One region of the Acidovorax sp. FG48 genome, then DNA from elsewhere that is predicted to be linked to it. Evidence: predicted binding sites of a transcription regulator. Region 1 holds the regulator's gene; each other region holds the start of a gene.

Evidence for each region. Region 1 encodes FNR, which switches genes on or off when oxygen is low (the NO sensors DNR and NnrR bind a similar motif). Its sites were predicted from a motif close to TTGATNNNNATCAA; they were not measured.
Region 2: the regulator FNR is predicted to act here: its motif matches at 1,968-1,981, upstream of ACODSU_RS21820 (hemerythrin domain-containing protein).
Region 3: the regulator FNR is predicted to act here: its motif matches at 2,734-2,747, upstream of cyoA (ubiquinol oxidase subunit II).
Region 4: the regulator FNR is predicted to act here: its motif matches at 1,677-1,690, upstream of ACODSU_RS17055 (universal stress protein).

Annotation. Positions count from the first base shown of each region.
Region 1 is NZ_JBMDJH010000006.1:37,538-41,939, forward strand. Features, by position in the region: gene ccoG (cytochrome c oxidase accessory protein CcoG) at 1-1,038, shown strand, start outside; gene ACODSU_RS10590 (FixH family protein) at 1,103-1,381, shown strand; gene ACODSU_RS10595 (hypothetical protein) at 1,437-1,733, shown strand; gene fnr (fumarate/nitrate reduction transcriptional regulator Fnr) at 1,835-2,557, opposite strand; gene hemN (oxygen-independent coproporphyrinogen III oxidase) at 2,747-4,129, shown strand; gene ACODSU_RS10610 (sulfite exporter TauE/SafE family protein) at 4,135-4,402, shown strand, end outside.
Region 2 is NZ_JBMDJH010000022.1:18,649-23,050, forward strand. Features, by position in the region: gene ACODSU_RS21810 (hypothetical protein) at 1-25, shown strand, start outside; gene ACODSU_RS21815 (GGDEF domain-containing protein) at 133-1,179, opposite strand; gene ACODSU_RS21820 (hemerythrin domain-containing protein) at 1,364-1,900, opposite strand; gene ACODSU_RS21825 (hypothetical protein) at 2,085-2,666, opposite strand; gene ACODSU_RS21830 (CsbD family protein) at 2,787-3,005, opposite strand; gene ACODSU_RS21835 (DUF1800 domain-containing protein) at 3,380-4,402, shown strand, end outside.
Region 3 is NZ_JBMDJH010000013.1:59,264-63,665, reverse strand. Features, by position in the region: gene tolA (cell envelope integrity protein TolA) at 1-964, shown strand, start outside; gene ACODSU_RS17580 (MFS transporter) at 1,236-2,576, opposite strand; gene cyoA (ubiquinol oxidase subunit II) at 2,840-3,898, shown strand; gene cyoB (cytochrome o ubiquinol oxidase subunit I) at 3,907-4,402, shown strand, end outside.
Region 4 is NZ_JBMDJH010000012.1:68,905-73,306, forward strand. Features, by position in the region: gene ACODSU_RS17045 (hypothetical protein) at 41-526, shown strand; gene ACODSU_RS17050 (2OG-Fe dioxygenase family protein) at 872-1,651, shown strand; gene ACODSU_RS17055 (universal stress protein) at 1,772-2,209, shown strand; gene ACODSU_RS17060 (tripartite tricarboxylate transporter substrate binding protein) at 2,279-3,262, opposite strand; gene bktB (beta-ketothiolase BktB) at 3,461-4,402, opposite strand, start outside.

The DNA.
Region 1 (4,402 bases):
TGGATCGAGCACAAGATCGAAGGCGATCGCAGTGCCCGGCTCCGCCTGGACAACGGCCCCTGGACGTTCGAGAAGATCCGCAAGAAGTTTTTCAAGCAAGTGGTGTGGATCGCGGTGGCCCTGTGGACCGGGTTTACTTTTGTGGGGTACTTCGTCCCCATTCGAGAGCTGGGCAGCGAGCTGCTGGCGTTCCAGGGCAGCTGGCAGATTTTCTGGGTGCTGTTCTACGGTTTTGCCACCTATGGCAATGCGGGCTTCATGCGCGAGCAGGTCTGCAAGTACATGTGCCCTTATGCGCGCTTTCAAAGCGCGATGTTTGATAAAGATACGCTGATCGTTACCTACGACCCTGAACGTGGCGAGCAGCGTGGTCCGCGCAAGAAGAACATCGACTACAAAGCCCAGGGGCTGGGCGATTGCATTGACTGCTCGCTGTGTGTGCAGGTCTGTCCCGTGGGCATCGACATCCGCAAGGGCTTGCAGTACGAATGCATCGGCTGTGGCCTGTGTGTGGACGCCTGCAACACCGTGATGGACAAGATGCAGTACCCGCGTGGGCTCATCCGCTATTCGACCCAGAACGGCGTGGCCAAGCACTGGACCCAGTCGCAGATGTTGCGCCGCGTGCTGCGCCCCCGCGTGCTGATCTACAGCGCTGTGCTGGTCACCCTTTGCGTGGCCATGTTGGCCAGCCTGGTGGTGCGCACGCCGCTGAAGGTGGATGTGGTGCGGGACCGCGCTGCGCTCTCGCGCATCGTGGCAGGTGGCAAGCTGGAGAACATTTACCGGCTGCAGATCATGAATGCCACCGAGGGCGAGCAGCGTTATCGCATCAGTGCGCGGGGCCTGGAGGGGCTCGAAGTGGCTTCCGAGGCTGAAGTGGACATTGGCGCGGCAGAGTCTCGCTGGGTGGCCGTGCGGTTGCAGATTCCTTATGGTTCCGCCACGCCCGGATCGCACGCCGTTCAGTTTGATGTGCAGGCCGTAGGAGCAGCGGCCCATGTCACGGAGAAATCCGTGTTCCTTGTACCGCGCTGAGCGGTATTCCGGTGGGGCCCTTCAGGGCCGCACTTTGACCGATATTGTTGAGGAGTAAAGCACCATGTCTTCAAACCCTGCCATTGCAACCCCGGCGGCAACCGTACCCTGGTGGAAGTTTGGCCATGTGTGGCTGGTGATTGCCGGGCCTCTGATCGTGATCGTGGCGGGCTTTGTGACGCTGTGGCTGGCGATTTCGCGGCCCGACCCCGTGGTGGCGGAGGACTACTACCGCCAAGGCATCGAAATCAACAAGGCACTGGTGGCGCCGGAAAAGAGTCTGGCGCCGGCCCTCAAGGCCCGCAACCATGCGGCCACCCCTGTGCAAGACCAACCACGCTGAAACCCCAGGGTCGCACACCCTGGCGACCCCGGCAGCACCAGGAGACAGAACCTATATGTGGACGCAACGCCTGATGTGGATTGCATGGCCCGCCTTTTTGATGGCGGGTGTGCTGGAGATGCTGGTTTTTGCCATGGTGGACCCCCAGGACCTGCACTGGTTCGGGCAGCCTCTGGCGCTGTCGAGGCAGGGGGTGTACACCCTCGCATTTTTTGTGTTCTGGGCCATCACCATGGCCACCAGCGCATTGACCACGCTACTGTCCATGTCCCCGTTTGAGGTCAACCGCTGTCCCGTGCCCGACGGGGAGCGCCCTGACGATTGCCGCAAGACATCGTCGTCTTGCTCCTGAGCCTTTTTCGCCGGTTCATGCGGACATGCGCTGCATGCCGTTTTAAAAGGGACCGGCGGACTTTGGTACGGCCCCGACTCTCAGCCGACGAGGGGCCGTAATCAGTGGCAGGTCTGCTGGCTGTTCACAATGCGTCGCAGGGCATCGGTGTCGAGGATGCGCACATGGCGCTGTTTGACTTCCACGATGCCTTCTTCCACAAACTTGGAGAAGGTGCGGCTCACTGTTTCAAGTTTGAGGCCCAGGTAGCTTCCGATCTCTTCGCGCGTCATGCGCAGCACCAGTTCTGATTGCGAGAAACCCCGTGCATGCAGGCGCTGCACCAGGTTGAGCAAGAAGGCCGCCAGGCGCTCCTCGGCACGCATGCTGCCCAGCAGCAGCATCACACCATGTTCGCGCACGATCTCGCGGCTCATGATCTTGTGCACGTGGTGCTGCAGGGCCGTGACTTCGCGGGAGAGTTCTTCGATGCGGTCGAAAGGCATGACGCAGACCTCGGCATCTTCCAGGGCCACTGCGTCACAGGTGTGGTGGTCATTCACGATGCCGTCCAGCCCGATGATCTCGCCCGCCATCTGGAAGCCCGTGACCTGGTCGCGACCGTCTTCGGTGGCTACACAGGTCTTGAAAAAACCGGTGCGGATGGCATACAGGGACGTGAAGGACTCGCCATTGCGAAACAGCGTGCCGCCGCGCTTGACCTTGCGGCGGACAGCAACGACCTCGTCAATGCGCTGCAGTTGCTCTTCGTTCAAGCCCACGGGCATGCACAGCTCGCGAAGGTTGCAGTTGGAGCAGGCGACTTTGATGGTGAGCGGGTTCATAGACACATGGGCTTGGGTTAGCGGTCAAGCATATCGCGCTTGCCGTACACGAACCTGAATACAGAGCGCGGGCAAGCGGCTGACCTTCATCAAATTGTCGCTGTATCGCTTGCGGGTTCACTTGATGCAGGTCAAGGACATGTCCCAGAGCCTACGGCACAGTCAAGGTGTACGCAAGGAAATTTCCCCATGACTGCTGTTTCGCCAGACCTTCTGCGCCGCTTTGACGTGCCAGGGCCCCGCTATACATCCTATCCAACGGCCGACCGTTTCGTGGAGGCGTTTGGTCAGGAAGACTATGTGCTGGCGCTGCAACAGCGCCGCTCGGGCACGCTGGCCAAGGCCATGCCGCTGTCCCTGTACGTGCACATCCCGTTTTGCGAATCCCTGTGTTACTACTGCGCCTGCAACAAGATCATCACCAAGCACCATGACCGCGCCGAGGTCTACTTGCGCTACCTGAGCCGCGAGATCGACCTGCACACCGCGCACTGTGGCGTAGGACAGGTGGTGAGTCAACTGCACCTGGGGGGAGGCACACCCACCTTCCTCTCCGATTCGGGCCTGAGAGAGCTGATGGCCATGCTCAAGCGCAGCTTCACGCTCGCGCCTGGGGGGGAATACTCGATCGAGGTGGACCCCCGCACCGTTAATGCAGAGCGTCTTGCACTGTTGGCTGAGCTGGGTTTTAACCGGCTGAGTTTTGGCGTACAGGACTTTGATGCCGAAGTGCAGAAGGCTGTGCACCGCATCCAGCCTGCCGAGCAGGTGTTTGCGCTGGTCGAATCTGCGCGTTCGTTGGGCTTTGACTCGGTGAATGTGGATTTGATCTACGGCCTGCCGCGCCAGACGCCCGAGTCTTTTGACCGCACGCTGGCCCAGGTGGCACAACTGCGGCCTGACCGCATCGCGCTGTATGCCTACGCGCACCTGCCAGAGCGTTTCAAGCCACAGCGCCGCATCATCTCTGCGGAGTTGCCCACGGGCGCGAGCAAGCTTTCCATGTTGTCGCGCTCGCTCGATGCCTTCATGGATGCTGGATACGTGTACGTGGGCATGGACCACTTTGCGCTGCCCACCGACGCCCTGGCCGTGGCCAAGCGCCAGGGGCGCCTGCACCGCAACTTCCAGGGCTATAGCACGCAGCCGGACTGCGATTTGATCGGCTTGGGCGTATCGGCCATTGGCCGTGTGGGGGCAACCTACAGCCAGAACTCCAAGACGCTGGATGAGTACTACGACTTCCTGGACCAAGGGCGGTTGCCCGTAGTGCGCGGGTTGGCGCTCACGCGCGACGACCTGGTACGCCGTGCGGCCATCATGGCCCTGATGTGCCAAGGGGAACTGCTGTTCGAGCCGATGGAGCAGGCGTGGCTGATCGACTTCCGTCAGTATTTCGCGGCGGAGTTGGCCCAATTGGAGGGCATGCAGGAGCAAGGGCTGGTGCGCGTTGGGCCTGAGGGCATTGAAGTGACCGCGACCGGTTGGTTCTTCGTGCGGGGCATCGCCATGGTTTTTGACCGCTATCTGCAGGCAGACCGCAACCGCGCCCGGTTTTCGCGCATCATCTGATACCTATGCTTGCCACGGTCGGCTGGACTGCTTTGCTCATGGGACTCGCTGGCGGGTCCCACTGCCTGGCCATGTGCTCCGCGCCTTGCGGAGCACTCGTGGGGCAGGGCGGCGCGCCACCGGCGGAGGACAGTGCTGAGCAGGTGGTGCGCTGGGCGCCGCGTGGCGGTGCGCTCCAGCGTACCGTGGCCTTTCATTTGGGGCGCCTGGTGGGATATGCCAGTGCCGGTGCATTGGCGGCCTTGGCCATGGACAGTCTGGCATGGCTGACCC
Region 2 (4,402 bases), on a different contig from region 1:
GTTGCTGCGCCGCCCGGAGTGCTGAAGGTGTGCCAGGGGGCCTTCTTGCGCAGGTCCCTGGGCACAATTTTTAATAGAAATGGCCGGTAGCGCCAGTGCAATATGCGCCAGCAGCTATCAAAAACAGAGCACCTATACCACCACGGTGCGGCTGCGCCCCTCGCGTTTGGCGGTGTAGAGCGCAGAGTCGAGCAGGCGCAGGGTGATGTCCAGCGGCCGCAGCGGGTCGAACAGCGTGAGCCCCATACTGACCGACAGCACCAGCGCCGGCTCGATACCGGGCAGCGGGTGGGCGGCCAGCGCCGCATGCACACGCTCGGCCACCACCTGTGCCTGGTCGAGCCCGGTGGCGGGCAACAGGGCCAGAAACTCCTCGCCGCCCCAGCGCCCCAGCACGTCGGCCGCACGGAAGACATCGCGGCAGAGGGTGGCAAACAGCTGCAGGGCCTGATCGCCCACATGGTGGCCGTACACGTCGTTCACGCGCTTGAAGTGGTCCAGGTCCATCATCAGCAGGCAGGCCGGCTCATTGCCCCGCTGCAGCAGTGCCCATTCCTGGCGCAGGCGGTCGGTGAACGAGCGGCGGTTGGCCAGGCCAGTCAGCACATCGGTGTGTGCCAGCACGTCCATCTGGTGGCGGGCCGCCTCCAGCTCCACCAGCATCTGGCCCTGGCGGTCGTTGGCGCGCTTGAGCTCCAGCAGCCGGATCACCTGGCGCGCCAGGGCACTGAGCAGGTCCTGCACCTTGGCAGACAGCTCGCGCGGCCGGTGGTCCAGCACGCACAGCGTGCCCAGCACAAAACCGTCCGGCGTGACCAGCGGCGCCCCGGCGTAAAAGCGCAGCGGGTTCTTTTGCGTGACGATGGCGTAGTGCGCAAAACGCGGGTCTTGCGCCAGGTCAGGCACGATGAAGACGCCGGACTGCCGGATGGCGTAGCGGCACACGGACTCGTTCAGCGGGGTCTCGCGCAGTGCAAATCCGCGCGCGGCCTTGAACCACTGGCGCTGGTTGTCCAGCAGGCTGATCAGGGCCACGGGGGCTTCGCAGATGTAACCCGCCAGGTCGGCCAGCTCGTCGTAAGCGGGCTCCATGGGGGTGTCAAGAATGCCGTAGCGCTGCAGGGCTTGCAGGCGGTCGGTGTCGTCGCAGGGGTCGTCAGAAGGGGTGGTGTCGGCCATGACGCGAAGCGGCCGCGCCGCCCCCATTTGCCTTGAGATGGGGCAGCATGCCATACAAGCCACACGCTTGCATGGGTGTAAGCCCGATGGCCCGCATGGCTTCGTCCGGCGGAACGCTTACCCTGCTGCTCTGGTGCAGCGTTCGGTGTGCCCGCTGCAGCGGACAGTCGGTCAATCTATGGAGTCAGGCTGCCACGGCAGGCGCAGCATCACGCTGGGTAGCGGGCTCGTCGGACCCGGGCGCGCCGGAGTCTGAGCAGGTGGCGCCACCGCATCCGTGGATCAATGCCTCGGGCAGCGCTGTGGGAGCGTGCACCACGCCCGTGGCGGGGTCAAAGCCCACGCGGCGCAGGTGCAGGGCCAGCGAGGCATCCATGCTCTGCGCGTGCTGCGGAAACCACAGCGCCAGTTCGCTGGCCATCACGCGCAGCACCTTCAGGTCGCCCTGCTCGGCGCGGGCCGTGCCTTCCCGCATCACCTGCAGCACCACCTTGTGCTGCATGCTGTGGCAGTTGCCCGAGGCAAAGCGGGTGGAGGCCATCCAGTCGTCTTCCTGGCCGAAATGCTGCTCGGTGTGCTCCACCAGCGTACGCCAGCGGGGCAGCAGTTCCGCATCGCTGGCCTGGTCCACGGCGGCCAGCAGGTCGACAAACTCCCGGTGGGTGTCATCCATCAGGGGCAAGTCGAGGTTCAGTGCATCAGACCATTCGAGGTGGGCCATGGGACTCCTTGGGCAGGCGGCAGATCAAACGAAGCTGCGAGCTTAGGAGCCCCGGCCCGGCCGGGTGTTGATGCAGGTCATGGCATCCCCATACGCAGCCAGGCCCTGCGCCGCGCGCAGCGGGCAGGGCCTGGTACAGCCTGTTAGAGCAAGGGATCAGGTCAGGCGCTCAGCGCCCGGCCGATCAGCTCTGGCCGTACATGCGCTTGGCGTCGTCCACACACTTGGACTTGAGGTCGCCGCTCATGGCGTCGCAGCGCTCCTTGGCGGCCTTGTAGTTGGCTTCGTTCTTCTCGGCGGTGGCATCCTTGCGGGCCTCGGCCACGTTGGCAGCCTTCTCGGCGGCCGTGTCTGCAGGCTTGGCCTGGGCGGCGGCCACCTTGGCGTTTTCCTTGGCCTTCACGTGTTCGGCCTTGGCATCCTTCACGCACACGTCCTTGGCGTTGCCGGTCAGGTCGTCGCACTTTTCCTTGGCGACGGCGTAAGCGGCATCGGCGCGGGCTTCAGCCACCTTCTGGCTGGCCTTGGCGCTGGGCTTGTACTGGGCTTCAAGCTCCGCCTTGGCCACGTCTTCCGCGCCCTTGGCTTCCTTCACGCAGATGTCCTTGGCGTTGGCCTTGAGGGCATCGCACTTTTGCTTGTTCATCTTGTAGTCTGCCGAGATGCTTTCCTTGGCGGCCTTGTGTTCCGCAGGGGTCATGGCAAAAGCGGTGGTAGCCATCAGACCCGCTGCGCAGGCGGCGATCAGGGTGCGTTGGAATGTCATGGTTTTCTCCTCGATGAAATTGAATGCAATGGGTGTGAATTTTTGGGGGGCGGTGCGCCAGGAGTGGCCTGGCGGGGCGCGGGGCGAAGGCCCCGCAGCGCGGTCACGCTGTTTGCGCTATCAGTCGTTGAAGCGGAAGTCAGGGTGGCGGTCTTGCCATTCCTTGAGCTGCTTTTCAGCCGCATCGCGTGCGATGCCCTGGCGCTCTTGCAGCTTGCCCAGGAACTGTTCGCGCTTGCCGTCGATGACATCGAAGTCGTCGTTCGTGAGCTTGCCCCACTGCTCGATCATCTTGCCCTTGAACTGCTTCCAGTTGCCCTTGATGGTGTCTTCATTCATGGTGTGACTCCTTGTGCGAATTTCGCTTCAGCCATCCACTCGAAGTGCGTGGAACCTTTGCGTGATGCGATGGAGTTCACTGTAAAAATGATCTGGCGCCGACGCCGTAGTCCGCGCCACGCAGCACGCGTCAGCACAGGACTACGGGCGTGACGGACATCGCCGATGCAGTGGCTCTGGCCCTCTGGCGAAGGGCCAACACCGCCCCCGCAAGGTACAAAGTGTTGCAATGGCCCATCGTTCAGACCCTGGGCGCGGCAGGCATTGCAGAGGCGTGTTTCGCTTGGTAACACTTGTGTTTGCAAGTGATCGCGGCATGTGATTAAGTGATGCCCTGCGCACTCCACTTTGCGGGCATTTCCATCTCAATCACCATGACCAATTCATATGCGGCGACTCAGACGACTGGTGTCGCAGAGAAAGCAGAGGGCGCGGCCTTCACCCCCGATTCTTTATCGCCTGAAAAAGGCAATCGCATCGCTCCAGCAGTGGCCGCACTAACCACGGCCAGCGCCCTGAGTGCGTGCGGGGGCGGAGGCAACGAGCCTCTTCAAGCCGCCCAAGCCTCTGGCCCCGATGCTATGCCGAAGCCCGCTTTTGAAGGTTTTTCCTACCCGGCTCCCACATCAGACGCTGAGGCAGCGCGCTTCCTGCTACATGCGCAGTTCTCGGCCTCAACGGAAGAAATCGCATCGCTCCGATCGACGACATATGTCGATTGGCTAAACCGCCAGTTCGATGCGAGCCCAGGAGTCACTGGCTGGGACTGGCTGAACACACGGGGCTACGCCGCTATCAGCAATGACACGGCGTACTACGACAACTCATACCCTGCTGACTACATGATCTGGTACCAGCTCATGAAGTCGCCAGACGGACTGCGCAAACGTATCGCATTGGCATTGTCCGAAATTTGCGTGGTCTCTCTCAGCGGCGTAGACGTCAATTGGCGCTGCCATGCCATGGCTTGGTATTGGGACCAATTAGTGAACAACGCATTCGGCAACTACAGAAATGTGCTTCAGGACGTGACCCTCAACCCAGCCATGGGGTACTACCTGAACACACGAGGCAACCAAAAAGAAAATCCTGCGACGGGCAGACAGCCCGATGAAAACTATGCGCGGGAAGTTATGCAGCTCATGTCTATCGGCTTGGTTGAGCTGAATCTCGATGGTACGCCCAAGCTCGATAGCCATGGGAAGCCTATCGATAGCTACACCATGAACGACGTGACTAACCTTGCGCGGGTGTTCACTGGATACGACTTCGACCAATCTCAGAACGTACCGACCACCGTGCCAGGGACTACACGGGTGGTTCCTAACACCACATACACAAGGCTGCCGATGGCGCTTAACGCATCGCGCCACTCCACGCTTGCAGCAACCTTTCTG
Region 3 (4,402 bases), on a different contig from region 1:
CCACACCGACCGCGATCAGTTTGCCCCGCCCCGCCCACCGGCGCGCCTGCGTGCCATCACGCTGGCGGTGCTGGTGCACGCGGTGCTGATCGGTGCGCTGACCTGGGGCGTGAACTGGAAGAACACGGCCGACCAGCCCGCCGTAGAGGCTGAGTTGTGGGCCGCCGTGCCCACACAAGCAGCTCCACGCGCCGTGGAGCCCCCACCACCACCCCCCCCCCCTCCCGTGCAGCCGGCCACCCCGCCCGCCCCGCCGCCACCGCCGGTGCGGGCCGCAGAGCCGCCGGACACGCGCGAGGCAGACATTGCCATCGAGCGCGAAAAGAAGCGCCTGGAACAGGAAAAGAAGGCCCGCGAGCAGCAGGAGCTGCGCGAGAAGCGGCAGCGCGAGCGCAAGGAAGAAGAACGCCGCGAACGCCTGGAGCACGAGAAGAAAGAGCGCCAACAGAAGGAACGCGAAAAAGAGAAGGAACAGCGCGAAAAGCAGCTGGCCGAGCAGAAGAAGGCCGAGCAGGAAAAGCAGAAGAAGCTGGCCGAAGACAAGCGCAAGGCCGACGAGGCCGCCAAGCGCAACGCAGAGGCGGAAGAAAAGCAGCTGGCCAAGATGCGCGAAGACAACATGCGCCGCTTGCAGGGCCTGGCCGGTGCGACCGGGGCCGAAAACGCCACCGGCACGGCCCAGCGCAGCGCGGGCCCCTCGGGCAGCTACGGCGGCAAGGTGGCGGCGAAGGTCAAGCCCAACATCGTGTACCCGGACGCCATCTCGGGCAACCCACGTGCCGAGGTCGAGGTACGCCTGTCACCCGACGGCACCATTGTGGGCAAGCGGCTGGTGCAGTCCAGCGGCAACAAGGCCTGGGACGACGCGGTGCTGCGGGCCCTGGACAAGACCGAAACATTGCCGCGCGATGTGGATGGGCGGGTACCTCCCTCTCTGACCATTGGCTTCAGGCCCCAGGACTGAGCGAAGCTCCGAGCCCTGAACGGGCTTGCCCTTCCGTAGCGGATCCCCGGCCCTGCCGATGCGCTGCCCAGGCCCACGCGCTACGCGCTCACCGCCTGCGACTGAAACCCCGTTGCAGTTGGCACTGGCACGCTGGACTGAGCCGTGACCTGTGAGGCCCCAAAGCAAAGCGCCCGGCAGAACCGGGCGCTTTTTTTAGCTTTTTACGCCTGTAGCGCTAGTGGAATATGCGCTAGCAGCTATACATTCAATAGCAAATCAATCTCACCCATCAGCGGTCGCGTCGCTCCATGCGGCGATTCAGGTTCAGCGCACCCAGCGTGCAGGCCACGCCCGACAGCAGGTACACCGTCACCGCCAGCAAACCGAACTGCGACGACAGATACAGAGCCACCAGCGGCGCAAACGCAGCGCCAATGATCCAGGCCAGGTCGGCCGACAGGGCCGCACCGGTGTAGCGGTACTGGGGCGAGAAATTGGCTGTGACGGTGCCCGATGCCTGGCCGTACGACAGGCCCAGCAGCACAAAGCCCAGCAGCAGGAACATGGTGCTGCCCACTTCACCGGTGTTGAGCAGCACGGGCGCCATGAAGCTGAACACGCCGATCAGCACCGCCATGCCGCCCAGCAGCTTGCGGCGGCCCAGGTGGTCTGACAGCCAGCCGGACACCATGATGGCGCCCGCCGCGAGGAACGCGCCGACGATCTGCACGCCCAGGATCTGGGTCACGGGCTGCTCGGAGTACAGGGTGATCCACGACAGCGGGAACACAGTGACCAGATGGAACAGCGCAAAGCTGGCCAGTGCAGCAAAAGCCCCCAGCAGCACGTTGCTGCCTTCGTCGCGCATGACGCGGCTCACCGGCACCGGCTGCAACTCACGCTCCTTGAGCAGTTCAGAGTACGACTGCCCCACCACCAGGCGCAGACGCGCAAACAGGGCCACCACGTTCACCGCAAAGGCCACAAAAAACGGATAGCGCCAGCCCCAGGCCAGAAACTCCTGCACCGTGAGGCTGCTGTACAGGTAGGCAAACAGGCCAGCAGCCAGCACAAAGCCCAGCGGTGCGCCCAACTGGCCGATCATGGCGTACCAGCCCCGGCGCTCCTTGGGGGCCGACATGGCCAGCAGCGACGGCAGGCCGTCCCACGACCCGCCCAGTGCGAGCCCTTGGCCCACACGCAGGATCAGCAAGGCCACGATGGCGGCGGTGCCCGCATCCTTGTAGCCCGGCAAAAACGCCATGCCCACGGTGCAGACGCCCAGCATGAACAGCGCAATGGTCAGCTTGGTGCCCCGCCCCCAGCGCCGCTGGATGGCCATGGAGATGGCGGTACCCACCGGGCGCACCACGAACGCAACGGCCAGCAGCGCAAAGGCCATCAGCGTACCGTCCAGGCGGGACATAAAGGGAAACAAGAAGGATGGGAAGACAAGAACGCAGGCGATCCCGAAAACGAAGAAGTCGAAATACTCGGACGAGCGTCCGATGATCACGCCCACAGCGATTTCGCTGGGGGTGACGTCCTCATGCGTATCAGCCCGCGAGAGAGAGGCGGCGCTTTCGTGAAAACCGGCCGCAGGGTAAGTGGCAGTGGCGGGGCTGCTCATGAACATGGCTCCTTGACGTTGTGTAGCTAACTCAGACCGTTCCGTTCTACACGCAACTTCTGTAGGCCACAAGTGCGGTTTCACTATGCCGGCTGCAGGAAATGTCCTTCAAAGCCCTTGAATGCACCACATTGGTGCAAAAAAACAGCCTGCGCTTTTGACCTTGGACAAAATGTCCAATCGACAAAAAAGCTAGCACTAGTACATTCGCACACATCCCGTTATCCGCGTTTACCCTGAAACGCATTGATCGCGCTCTTCACATGCTCAAACTTCCCCAACTTCGTGGGCCCACCTGGCTGCTCGCCCTGACAGCGCTGGGCAGCCTGGCAGGCTGCAGCAAGGCTGTCGTGCTCAACCCGGCCGGTGACGTCGCTGCCCAGCAGGGCCAGATGGTCATCACCGCCACGCTGCTGATGCTGATCATCATCGTGCCCGTGATCGCACTCACCCTGCTGTTTGCCTGGAAATACCGCCAGGGCAACACCGAGGCCGAATACGACCCGGAATGGCACCACTCCACCACGCTGGAGCTGGTGATCTGGACGGTGCCCCTGCTGATCATCATTGCGCTGGGCGCCATCACCTGGATCGGCACCCACAAGCTGGACCCCTACCGGCCTCTGGACCGCATCGACGCGCAGCGCGCCGTGCCCGCCGATGTGAAGCCGCTCGAAGTGCAGGTGGTGGCCATGGACTGGAAATGGCTGTTCTTCTACCCCGAGCAAGGCATCGCCACCGTCAATGAAGTGGCCGCCCCGGTGGACCGCCCCATCCTGTTCAAGCTGACGGCCACGTCCACCATGAACGCGTTTTACGTGCCCGACCTGGCCGGCATGATCTACGCCATGCCCGGCATGCAGACCGAACTGAACGCGGTGATCAACAAGCCTGGCGTGTTCAAGGGCATGTCGTCGCACTACAGCGGCGCGGGCTTCTCGGGCATGACGTTCAAGTTCCACGGCCTGAGCAACGAAGACTTTGCCCAGTGGGTGCAAAAAGCCAAGACCGAAGGCAAGCCGCTCGACAAGGGCACCTACCTGAACCTGGTCAAGCCCAGCGAACGCGACCCGGTGCAGCGCTTTGCTTCGGTGGAAGAAGGCCTGTACGACAAGGTGCTCAACCGCTGCGTCGAAGACGGAAAGATGTGCATGCACCACATGATGGCGATTGATGCACAGGGCGGCGACGCCTATGTGCGCGCCATGGGGCTGAACCTGCCCCAGGACGTCTGCACCGTGCAAAACGCCGCCCAGGTGGTGGCCGCACTCGAATCCCGCAATGCACCGGCCTCCACCTCCGGCGCCAGCATCCGTCAATGAGCTTCCCTATGACCTCCGAAACCCTTTCTCCATCCCACTGGGCGCTGGGCCGCCTGAGCTGGGACGCCGTGCCCATGGCGCACGAGCCCATTGTGCTGTGGACCTTCATTGCCGTGGTCCTGGGCGGCCTCGTCGTGATGGCGGGCATCACCAAGTTCCGCCTGTGGGGCCCCCTGTGGCGCGACTGGATCTGCAGCATTGACCACAAACGCATCGGCATCATGTACATGATCCTGGGCCTGGTGATGCTGCTGCGCGGCTTTGCCGACGCGGTGATGATGCGCCTGCAGCAGGCCATGGCCTTTGGCGACAACATGGGCTACCTGCCGCCACACCACTACGACCAGATCTTCACCGCCCACGGCGTGATCATGATCTTCTTCGTGGCGATGCCGCTGGTCACCGGCCTGATGAACTACCTGGTGCCGCTGCAGATCGGCGCGCGCGACGTGTCCTTCCCGTTCCTGAACAACTTCAGCTTCTGGATGACCACGGCCGGCGCCG
Region 4 (4,402 bases), on a different contig from region 1:
GTGTTCGTATGCAGGGTGGAGTAGCCCTCAGGAGCTTTCCATGAAAAACAATCTATTTCCCACGATCCGCCTTCTTGTTTCTGGCGCGGCTGCCGCCGTGCTGCTGGGCCTGGGCGGCGGCGCCCATGCGCAGGCCTATGTCAACGCCACCGTGGGGGGCGAACTGGCTCCCGGTGTGTATGGCCGCATCAACATTGGCAACGCGCCACCACCTCCTCTGCTTTACGCAGAGCCCGTCATCATCCAGCGCCCTGCGGTGGTGGTGCCCCGTGCGCCCATCTACATGTACGTGCCGCCCGGCCATGCCAAGAACTGGAGCAAGCATTGCGCACGCTACAACGCCTGCAGCCAGCCGGTGTATTTTGTGCAGGAGCCACCTCCCCGCCGCGGCAACCCGCACCGCGGGCCCCATGGCCGGGACGACCGCCGCTGGGACCATGACCATCGCCACGATGACCGCCATGACCACGATCGCGGTCCCGGGCGCGGAGAGGGCCGTGGCAAGGGCCATGGACATCGGGACTAAGAGCCTGTTCAAAGTCTTTTTGGAGATCGCATTGGAGTGAAATCGGGATGAGTGGATGCTTCGGATGCGCCGCATGGGCTCGTGCCCATGCAAGCAGCCGGGGCGTCCAATCGCCCGATTTCACTCCAACCCTTCGGGCAAGTGCCTTGCCGGGCGGTCTGCGGCGTTGCGGCGCTTGCCAATAGCACGGGCTATTGGCTGCGCACCGCGCCTGGCATCTCATCCCGGCAAGGTACTTGTGCGACTCCAAAAAGACTTAGAACAGGCTCTAAACCACCCTGCATTTCGCAGGGTTTGCGCCAGCGCAGAGGAGGGGGTCGCACCAGCGGTTAAGCTTGGGCCCCTATGGCCCAAGTCTCCTTTTCTCCCCCTTTCACCCAACCGGCTGATGTTGCCAGCCAGTTGCGCCACAGCGGTTTTGCGGTGCTCAGCCCGGCCGCAGTGGCCGAGTGGGTCGGCTGTGATCTGTCGGTGCTCATGGCGCTCAATACCGATTGGGCAGATCTTCCCCCCGATGAATTTCTGAAGGATGGTGGCCGCTACCGTCGCCGTCGCCATGCCTGTTTTGTGCTGCAGCAGGGCCAGATGCAGCAGGTGCCGCACCGTGCCCACTGGCAGCCAGTGGAATACAACGCCCTGCACGGCGGTATGGAGCGCTGGTTTGCTCCCATGGAGCCCGCGACTGTGGCGCAGCCCGTGTGGCAGCAGTTGCTCGCCGCTCTGGCGGGCGTGTCGGACGCTGTGTTTGCCGGGCCTCAGGCGCCGGTGCCGTGGTTTGTCGAGGCGCACCAGTTCCGCATCGACACCACCGACGGCATCGGCCGCCCCACACCCGAAGGCGCCCACCGCGATGGGGTGGATCTTGTGGCGGTGTTTCTGGTGGGGCGCGAGGGCGTCAAGGGCGGTGAGACGCGGGTGTTCGAGGCCAACGGCCCTGCCGGACAACGCTTTACGCTGACCGAGCCCTGGTCCCTGCTGTTGCTGGACGATGCGCGCATGATCCACGAGTCCACGCCCATCCAGCCGCTAAAGGACGGGGGCTACCGCGACACCCTGGTGGTGACCTGCCGGCGGGGCAACTTCCAGGGTGCGGATGTGGTGGGGCAGGCGCCGTCGGGGGTTTGAACACTGCGGCAGAAGTGCATCCGATTTGATGCGAATCAAGATGCGGGGTATGGTGGCGGTTCACACTGGTCACTGTGGGGCCACAAGCCCGTCACACCATTCAACCCAAGGAGAAGCACCATGTTCAAGCACATTCTGGTTCCTGTCGACGGTTCCAAGACCTCCATGCTGGCCGTCTCCAAGGCCGCAGGCCTGGCCAAGACCTTTGGCAGCGCCGTCACTGCGGTGTATGTGATCGACCCGTATCCCTTCACCGGCGTGGGTGCCGACTTTGCCTACGGACAGGCCCAATACATCAGTGCCGCCACGGCCGAGGCCAATGCAGCGCTGGATGCCACCAAGCAGGCCATGGCCGATGCGGGTGTGCAGGTCACCACCGTGGTGGGGGAGGGCCATGCAGTGCACGACGGCATCCTGCGCGCGCTGGAGAGCACGGGCGCCGACCTCATCGTGATGGGCTCGCATGGCCGCCGTGGCCTGGAAAAGCTGGTGCTGGGCAGCGTCACGCAGCGTGTGCTGGGTGTGGTGCACATCCCTGTGCTGGTGGTGCGGGACTGAGCGTCCTTGCCCCATGCAAAAACGGCTCCTTTCGGAGCCGTTTTTTATTGCAGAGTACGCTTCAGGCGGTCACTCGATCTTTGCGCCCGAGGCTTCCACAATGCCCTTCCACTTGGCGTAGTCGGTCTTGAGCAGGGTGTTGAACTGAGCGGCCGACATGGCCTCGGGCTCGGCGCCCTGGGCGTGGATGGCGGCCTTCATTTCAGGGGTGGCCAGCAGCTTGTTGATTTCTGCGTTGACGATGTTCACCACGGTGGCCGGTGTGCCGGCGGGCGCAAACACGCCGTACCAGGTGCTCACATCAAAGTCCTTGAAGCCCGACTCGGACACGGTGGGCACTTCGGGCATGGACGAGCTGCGCTTGGCCGAGGTCACGGCCAGCGGGCGCAGCTTGCCCGACTTGATCTGGGCCATGGCCGATGGCACCGAGGACATGAGCAAGTCCACGTTGCCCGACAGCGCATCCATCAGCGCAGGGTTGGAGCCCTTGTACGGGATGTGGCTGAGCTTGATGCCCGCAGCCTTCTCGAACAGGTCACCCGCCAGGTGGATGGAGGTGCCGTTGCCGGGCGACCCGTAGGTGATGGTGCCGGGCGCAGCCTTGGCGGCAGCCACCACGTCGGCCAGTGTCTTGAACTTGGAGTTGGCACTGGTGGCAATGACCACGGGCGTGTAGGCCACATGGGCCACGGCGGTCAGGTCCTTGGTGGGGTCCCAGGGCAGGTTCTTGTACAGCCAGGGGCCGATGACGAGGTTGTCCTTCTGGCCCATGACCAAGTCATAGCCTGTGGGCGCGGCCTTGACGGCCTCGCCAATGCCGATGGTGCCGCCGGCGCCGGCGCGGTTATCGGCCACCACGGTCCACTTGGCGCTCTCGGTGAGCTTGGTGGCCACCAGGCGCGACAGGATGTCGGTGCCGCCGCCGGGTGGGAAGGGCACGATCAGGCGGATGGGCTTGGCCGGGTAGGCCGCCGCAGGGGCTGGCGCCTGGGCGTGGGCTGTGGTGCCCAGCGCAAAGGCGAGGGCGGTGAAGGAAAGCAGGGTGCGCATCATGGTGAGGGTTGTCTCCGTCGGTTCAGTGGTGTACGGGCGGCCTTTGAGCCGCTAGGTGCGGCTGCGGTGGCCCGGCTGATCTGGGGCAGCGGGCGCCAATGATCGCTGATCGACCGTGGCGCTCGCATTGCCAATAGCGGGTGGCAGCATCGCGGGTGGCGATGGCAGTGTGCGCACCCGCATGCAGGTCAGTGCGGGTCAGAGGCGTTCAAAAATCGCCGCAATGCCCTGGCCGCCGCCAATGCACATGGTCACCAGCGCGTAGCGGCCCTGGATGCGTTGCAGCTCGTGGATGGCCTTGACGGTGATGAGCGCACCGGTGGCGCCAATGGGGTGGCCCAGCGAGATGCCCGAGCCGTTGGGGTTGACCTTGGCGGGGTCCAGGCCCAGGTCCTTGGTCACGGCGCAGGCCTGGGCGGCGAAGGCCTCGTTGGCTTCGATCACGTCCAGGTCGTTGACAGTGAGGCCCGCCTTCTTCAGCGCCAGCTGCGTGGCGGGTACGGGGCCGATGCCCATGTACTTGGGGTCCACGCCCGCGTGGGCGTAGGCCACCAGGCGGGCCAGGGGCTTGGCGCCACGGGCCTTGGCGGCACCGGCTTCCATCAGCACCACGGCGGCGGCAGCGTCGTTGATGCCCGAGGCATTGCCGGCGGTGACCGTGCCGTTTTCCTTGAGGAACACGGGCTTGAGCTTGGCCAGGTCGTCCATCGTGGCGCCGGGGCGGAAGTGCTCGTCGGTGGCGTACTGCACGTCGCCCTTCTTGCTCTTCAGGGTGACGGGGACGATCTGGTCCTTGAACAGGCCGTTTTGCGTGGCACGTTCTGCGCGGTTGTGGCTCTCGACGGCCAGCTTGTCCTGGTCTTCACGGCTGATGCCCCACTTGGCGGCGATGTTCTCGGCCGTCACACCCATGTGGATGTTGTGGAAGGGGTCGTGCAGCGCGCCGATCATCATGTCCACCATCTTGGTGTCGCCCATGCGGGCGCCCCAGCGCATGTTCAGGCTGGCAAAAGGCGCGCGGCTCATGTTCTCGGCACCGGCGCCAATGGCCACGTCGGTGTCGCCCAGCAGGATGGACTGGCTGGCGCTGACGATGGCCTGCAGGCCCGAGCCGCACAGGCGGTTGACGTTGAACGCAGG